Variovorax paradoxus: one gene and its partner. The protein of the gene in region 1 interacts with the protein of each later gene in a pairwise test. Links are inferred from orthologs where the notes say so. Each region holds a gene or a part of one and is shown on either strand. Other genes may lie near its edges. The genes, in order: GFK26_RS23775 and GFK26_RS22165.

Region 1 (3,200 bases):
CGGTGCTCGCGGCGCTCACCTACCCCGATGTGACGGTCGATGCGGCCGACCTGTCGGTCGAAGCGCTCGAAGTGGCCGCCATCAACGTCACACGCCACGCGCTCGACGCGCGCGTCAAGTTGATCGCATCGGACGGTCTGAAGAACGTGCCCGGCACCTACGACCTCGTGCTGTGCAACCCGCCCTACGTGAACAGCGCCAGCATGGCTGCGCTGCCCGCCGAATACCGCGCCGAGCCCGAACTGGCGCTGGCCGGCGGCACCGACGGCATGGACTTCGTGCGGCAATTGTTCGCCGACGCGCCCGCCCGCATGAGCGAGCAGGCCGTGCTGGTGCTCGAGATCGGCAACGAGCGCGACTATTTCGAGGCCGCGTTTCCGCAGCTCGAGGTGGTCTGGCTCGAAACCTCGGCCGGCGAAGACCAGGTGCTGCTGGTCACCCGGACGGCGCTGCTGGCCGGCGCCGGCGTGCGTTAGCGGCGCCCGCCCAAGCCCCCTTTTTCGCCTTGCATGCAGCCTCGTGGCTGCGCCCCTTTCATCGGGTGATGTCCGCCTTTGCCCCTTCGCGCCGGCTCGCTGAAGGTCGGACGGGATAATCCCCCCTACGGTTCCTATTTCATGATTACTCTCAAAAACGTCATTCTTCGCCGCAGCGCCAAGAAACTGCTCGACGGCGCCACCGTCAATCTCAACCCCGGCGAAAAGGTCGGCCTGGTGGGACGCAACGGCGCCGGCAAGTCGTCGCTGTTCGCGCTGTTCAACGGCACGCTGCACGAAGACGGCGGCGATTTCTACATTCCCAAGCAGTGGCGCATGGCCCAGGTCGCGCAGGACATGCCCGAGACCGAGGAGTCGGCCACCGACTTCGTGGTCGGCGGCGACACCCGCCTGACCGAGCTGCGCGCCACGCTGGCCGCCATCGAAGCCGCCTACGCCGAGAACCCCGACGATCCCGACATCGGCATGGAGCTGGCCCACGCCTACACCGACCTGGCCGATGCCGGCGAGCACGACGCCGTGCCGCGCGCGCAGGCGCTGGTGCTGGGCCTGGGCTTCAAGTCGCACGAGCTCGACGAGCCCGTCAACAGCTTTTCGGGCGGCTGGCGCATGCGCCTGCAGCTGGCCCGCGCGCTGATGTGCCCGAGCGACCTGCTGCTGCTCGACGAACCGACCAACCACCTGGACCTGGACGCGCTCGTCTGGCTCGAAGCCTGGCTGCAGAAGTACGCCGGCACCATGATCGTCATCAGCCACGACCGCGAGTTTCTCGACGCCGTGACCGACGTCACGCTGCACATCGCCAACGCCCAGCTCACGCGCTACGGCGGCAACTACAGCAAGTTCGAAGACATGCGCGCGCTGCAGATGGAGCAGCAGCAGGTGGCCTTCAGCAAGCAGCAGGACAAGATCGCCCACCTGCAGAAGTTCATCGACCGCTTCAAGGCCAAGGCCAGCAAGGCCAAGCAGGCGCAAAGCCGCGTCAAGGCGCTGGAGCGCATGGAGCGCGTGGCGCCGCTGCTGGCCGAGGCCGACTTCACCTTCGAGTTCAAGGAGCCGGGCAACATCCCGAACCCGATGCTCTCGATCGACAAGGCGAGCTTCGGCTATGAGGTCGAAGGCGAAGCGCCCAAGACCATCCTGCGCGGCGTCAGCCGCTCGGTGCTGGCGGGCCAGCGCATCGGCATCCTGGGCGCCAACGGCCAGGGCAAGTCGACGCTGGTGAAGACCATTGCGCGCGAAATGGGCGCACTGGCCGGCGAAGTCACCGAGGGCAAGGGCCTGAACATCGGCTACTTCGCGCAGCAGGAACTCGACGTGCTGCGCCCGCAGGACAACCCGCTCGAGCACATGGTGCGCATGGCGCGCGAACTCGGCAGCAATGCCAAGGAAGCCACCGGCGAGCAGGCCCTGCGCGGCTACCTGGGCAGCTTCAACTTCAGCGGCGACATGGTCAAGCAGCCCGTGGGCACCATGAGCGGCGGCGAAAAGGCCCGCCTCGTGCTCGCGATGATGGTCTGGCAGCGCCCCAACCTGCTGCTGCTGGACGAGCCCACCAACCACCTGGACTTGGCCACCCGCGAAGCCCTGGCCGTGGCGCTCAACGAGTTCGAAGGCACGCTGATGCTGGTGAGCCACGACCGTGCGCTGCTGCGTTCGGTGTGCGACGAGTTCTGGCTCGTGGGCCGCGGCGTCGTCACCGACTTCGACGGCGACCTGGACGACTACCAGCGCTACCTGCTCGACGAGGCCAAGCGCCTGCGCGAAGAGGCCAAGGTGGCCGTGCGCGAGGCGGACGCCGCGGCAGCGGCTGCGGCCGCCGCTGCAGCAGCCGCCCAGGCTTCGACCAAAAGCAGCAGCAGCCACACCCCCGAGCAGCGCAAGCAGGACGCCCAGGAGCGCCAGCAGCGCAGCGAGCAGGCCAAGCCGCTGAAGAAGGAACTCGCCAGGATCGACGAGCGCATGGCGGCGGCCGGCACCGAGCGCAGCACGCTCGAAGCCCGGCTGGCCGAACCGCTGCCGCCCGCCGAGATCGCCGACGCCGGCAAGCGGCTGAAGGCGCTCAACGACGAGATCGCGCAGCTCGAAGAACGCTGGCTGGCGCTGTCCGACCAGCTCGAAGCGCTGGCGGCCTAAGCCCCCTGCCCGCGCGCGGCTTGCAACGGGCCGACCAGCGCGGGCCGGGTAGCATGGCAAGGTCAGGGAACCCGCCAAGGAGCCACGCTGCATGCCTTCTTCGATCGAACTCGCCCGGGGCGATGAAAAACTCATCGCGGCCATCCACCGCAGCCGACGCCTGATCGGTCGCAAGGCCCTCATGGCCGCCGCCGCCAGCGCCATTCCGCTGCCCGGCATCGACTGGATGGCCGACGCGGCGCTGCTCTCGCGCCTCGTGCCGCAGATCAGTTCCGAGTTCGGCCTCTCGGTCACCCAGGTCGAAAAGCTCGCACCGCACCAGCGCGAGCGCATCCAGAAGGCCGCCACCACGCTCGGCGCCCTGCTCGTGGGCCGGCTCGTCACGCGCGAGCTGCTCATGAAGCTGGCCCGCCACGCCGGCATCCGCCTCACCGCCAAGCAGGCCACCAAGTACGTGCCCATTGCCGGGCAGGTCGTGTCGGCCGCGCTCGGCTATGCGGCGCTGCGTGCGCTGGGCGAACAGCACATCAAGGACTGCGTGCGCGTGAGCACCACGCTGGCCCTCAC
Region 2 (3,673 bases), 340 kb from region 1 along the record:
ACGTCGGACTTCGAACCACCGGTGGCGGCGGCTGCCGCTGCGGGCGCAGCAGCGGCCGGTGCGGCGGCGGGGGCAGCAGCTGCAGCAGCGGGCGCTGCGGCGGCGGCCTTGCCGTCGGTGTCGATCTTGGCGATCAGCTGCTCGGCCACCACGGTGGCGCCGTCGGGCTGGATGATTTCGACCAGCACGCCGGCCGAGGGAGCCGGCACTTCGAGCACGACCTTGTCGGTTTCGATCTCGATCAGGATTTCATCGACGGCGACGGCTTCGCCGGCTTTCTTCTTCCAGGTGAGCATGGTGGCTTCGGCCACGGATTCGGAAAGCTGGGGGACTTTGACTTCTACGATAGACATTTGGAGTGAGCTCCGATTTGTTCTTGAGGGTGTTCGTGTGAAAAGGGGCGGTTCTTACTTGGTCAGCACGAAGCCCTTGAGCTTGCCAAATGCGCCATCGACCAGCGCCTTCTGCTGTTCCTGGTGCAGGTGCGAGTAACCGACTGCCGGCGATGCCGAGGCGGCACGGCCGGAGTAGCCGAGCTTCTGGCCGTCCTGCATGTTTTCGTGGATGTAGTGCTGCACGAAGAACCAGGCGCCCTGGTTCTGCGGCTCGTCCTGGCACCACACGATGTCCACGAGGTTGGGGTACTTCTTGACCTCGGCGGCGAAGGCCTTGTGCGGGAACGGGTAGAGCTGCTCGACGCGGATGATCGCCACGTCGTCGTTGCCCTGCTCTTCGCGCTTCTTGGCCAGGTCGTAGTAGACCTTGCCCGAGCAGGCGATCAGGCGCTTGACCTTCTCGGCCTTCAGGCCCTTGCTGTCGGGAATGACAGTCTGGAAGCTGCCCTTGGTGAACTCGGACAGCGGCGAGGTCGCGTCCTTGTTGCGCAGCAGCGACTTGGGCGTGAGGATGATCAGCGGCTTGCGCAGGTTGCGCACCATCTGGCGGCGCAGGATGTGGAAGATCTGGCTGGCCGTGGTGGGCTGCACCACCTGCATGTTGGTGTCGGCGCTCAGCTGCATGAAGCGCTCCAGGCGGGCCGAGCTGTGCTCGGGACCCTGGCCTTCGTAGCCGTGCGGCAGCATCAACGTGATGCCGTTGACGCGGCCCCACTTCACTTCGCCCGAGGCGATGAACTGGTCGATCACCACCTGCGCGCCGTTCACGAAGTCGCCGAACTGGGCTTCCCAGATGACGAGCGTGTTGGGGTCGTTCGAGGCGTAGCCGTATTCGAAGGCCAGCACGGCTTCTTCGGACAGGATCGAGTCGATGACGACGAACGGGGCCTGGTTCTCGGCCACGTTCTGCAGCGGCGTGTAGGTGCCGGTGTCGAACTTCTCGCGGTTCTGGTCGTGCAGCACGGCGTGGCGGTGCGTGAACGTGCCGCGGCCGCAGTCTTCACCCGACAGACGCACCGGGTAGCCGCTGGCCACGAGCGAGGCGAACGCCATGTGCTCGCCCATGCCCCAGTCGACATTCACGTCGCCGCGGCCCATGGCCGCGCGGTCGTCCAGCACCTTCTTGACGAGCGGGTGCACGGTGAAGCCTTCGGGCGGCGTCGTGATCTTCTCGGCCAGACGCTTCCACTCGGTGGTCGGAATGGCGGTGTCGCCGGCGTCGGTCCACTTCTTGTTGAGGTACGGGCTCCAGTCGACGGCGTATTTGCTCTTGAAGTTGGTGAGCACGGGGTCGACAGTGTTCTTGCCTTCGTCGAAGGCGGCGCGCTGCGCCTTGACCATGTCGTCGCCGAGCGTGTCGCCCAGGCCTTGCGCGGCCAGCTTGTCGGCGTACAGCTTGCGCGTGCCGGGGTGCTGGGCGATCTTCTTGTACATCAGCGGCTGGGTGAGCGAAGGCGTGTCCTGCTCGTTGTGGCCCAGCTTGCGGAAGCAGATGATGTCGACGACCACGTCCTTCTGGAATTCCATGCGGAAATCGAGAGCGAACTGGGTGGCGAGCACCACGGCTTCGGGATCGTCGCCGTTCACGTGCAGCACCGGCGCTTCGATCATCTTGACGATGTCCGAGCAGTACAGCGTCGAGCGGCTGTCGCGCGGGTCGCTGGTGGTGAAGCCAATCTGGTTGTTGATGACGATGTGCACCGTGCCGCCGGTGGAATAACCACGGGTCTCGGCCAGCGCCAGCGTTTCCATCACGACGCCCTGGCCTGCGAAGGCGGCGTCGCCGTGCACGATCACGGGCAGCACCTGCTTGCCCAGCGGATCGCCGCGGCGGTCCATGCGGGCGCGCACCGAGCCTTCGACCACGGGGTTCACGATTTCCAGGTGCGAGGGGTTGAACGCCAGGCTCAGGTGGACCGGGCCGCCGGGGGTGGTCACGTCCGAGCTGAAGCCCTGGTGGTACTTGACGTCGCCGGAGGGCAGGTCTTCGGGAGCGGTGTGGTCGAACTCGGCGAACAGGTCGGCGGGCATCTTGCCCAGCGAGTTCACGAGCACGTTCAGGCGGCCGCGGTGGGCCATGCCGATCACGATCTCCTGCACGCCCTTGATGCCGGCCTGGTTGATCAGCTCGTCCATCGAGACGATGAAGCTCTCGCCGCCTTCGAGCGAGAAGCGCTTCTGGCCGACGTACTTGGTGTGCAGGAAGCGCTCGAGGCCTTCAGCGGCCGTCAGGCGGTTCAGCACGTGCTTCTTCTGCTCGGCGCTGAGCTTGGGGTTGGTGCGGGCGCTTTCGAGCTTCTGCTGCCACCAGCGCTTGTGGTTCTGGTCGGTGGTGTACATGTACTCGGCACCCATCGTGCCGCAGTACGTTTCACGCAGGGCATTGAGCAGGTCGCGCAGCGACATGGTCTCTTTGCCGAAGAAGGTGTTGCTGGTGTTGAACACCGTCTCGAGGTCGGCGTCGGTGAAACCGTAGAACGAGGGCTCGAGTTCCGGAATGGCGGGACGCTCGGCGCGCTTGAGCGGGTCGAGGTCAGCCCAGCGGGCACCGACGTTGCGGTAGGCGGCAATCAGCTGCTGGACTGCGGTGCGCTTGCGGCCGAGTTCGGAGTCGGCACCGCTGGCCTGCACGACCTTGGTCGTGCCCTGCTTTGCCAATTCGGCAAAGGCGTTGATGACGGGGAGGTGCGGGACGTCGCGGGCGCTGGTGCCGTCGGCGGCGGGAACGTTCTGCAGGGCGTCGAAATACGTGCGCCAGTTGTCAGGAACGCTGCCGGGGTTGGAAAGGTAGTTTTCGTACATCTCCTCGACATAGGGCGCATTGCCGCCGAAGAGGTAGGTGTTGCCTTGATAGGCGGTGTACGCCGTGGGCGTAGAAGAATCGCTCATATTCCGCTGACCTTCGCTTCCCTGGAGGAAGCACTAGCTGGTTAAGAAACCTTCCGCGACACGGCTGGACCGATTGGCGGATGCGACTGTGGCTGGGGAAGGGCCTGAGTACCTTGGCATTGTGCCACGTCAACCATATGACGGCTGAACGCTGCTACGCAAGGCCCGCAACCCTGCCCCGGTTCACGCCTTCGGTCAGGTGGCGGACAGCAACTGCTTGATCTGCTGCAGCGTGGCCGGATCGTCGATGGTGGTCAGGTCGCCCGGGTCGCGCTGTTCGCAGACAGCCTGGATGGCGCGGCGCAGCAGCTTGCCGCTGCGGGTCTTGGGCAGGCCGCTCACGAAGCGCACGCGCGCGGGCCGCGCCAGGGCGCCGAGCTGGTCGGCTA

What was found.
Region 2: the proteins of GFK26_RS23775 (region 1) and GFK26_RS22165 interact in binary tests that used the Escherichia coli proteins (3 or more experiments, as listed by UniProt). The link is inferred for Variovorax paradoxus from one-to-one orthologs.

Annotation. Positions count from the first base shown.
Region 1 is NZ_CP045644.1:5,151,303-5,154,502, reverse strand. The notes cover bases 146-3,125. They hold GFK26_RS23775 (ABC-F family ATP-binding cassette domain-containing protein), read left to right. Parts: upstream 146-617; coding sequence 618-2,633; downstream 2,634-3,125. Other genes in these bases: GFK26_RS23770 (hypothetical protein), read left to right, coding at 2,725-3,125; prmB (50S ribosomal protein L3 N(5)-glutamine methyltransferase), read left to right, coding at 146-476. Also shown: more of prmB, read left to right, coding at 1-145; more of GFK26_RS23770, read left to right, coding at 3,126-3,200. UniProt on the Escherichia coli protein: Genetic data indicate it may be involved in ribosome assembly or function.
Region 2 is NZ_CP045644.1:4,813,366-4,817,038, reverse strand. The notes cover bases 208-3,660. They hold GFK26_RS22165 (2-oxoglutarate dehydrogenase E1 component), read right to left. Parts: upstream 3,285-3,660; coding sequence 408-3,284; downstream 208-407. Other genes in these bases: GFK26_RS22160 (propionate--CoA ligase), read right to left, coding at 3,480-3,660; odhB (2-oxoglutarate dehydrogenase complex dihydrolipoyllysine-residue succinyltransferase), read right to left, coding at 208-353. Also shown: more of odhB, read right to left, coding at 1-207; more of GFK26_RS22160, read right to left, coding at 3,661-3,673. UniProt on the Escherichia coli protein: E1 component of the 2-oxoglutarate dehydrogenase (OGDH) complex which catalyzes the decarboxylation of 2-oxoglutarate, the first step in the conversion of 2-oxoglutarate to succinyl-CoA and CO(2).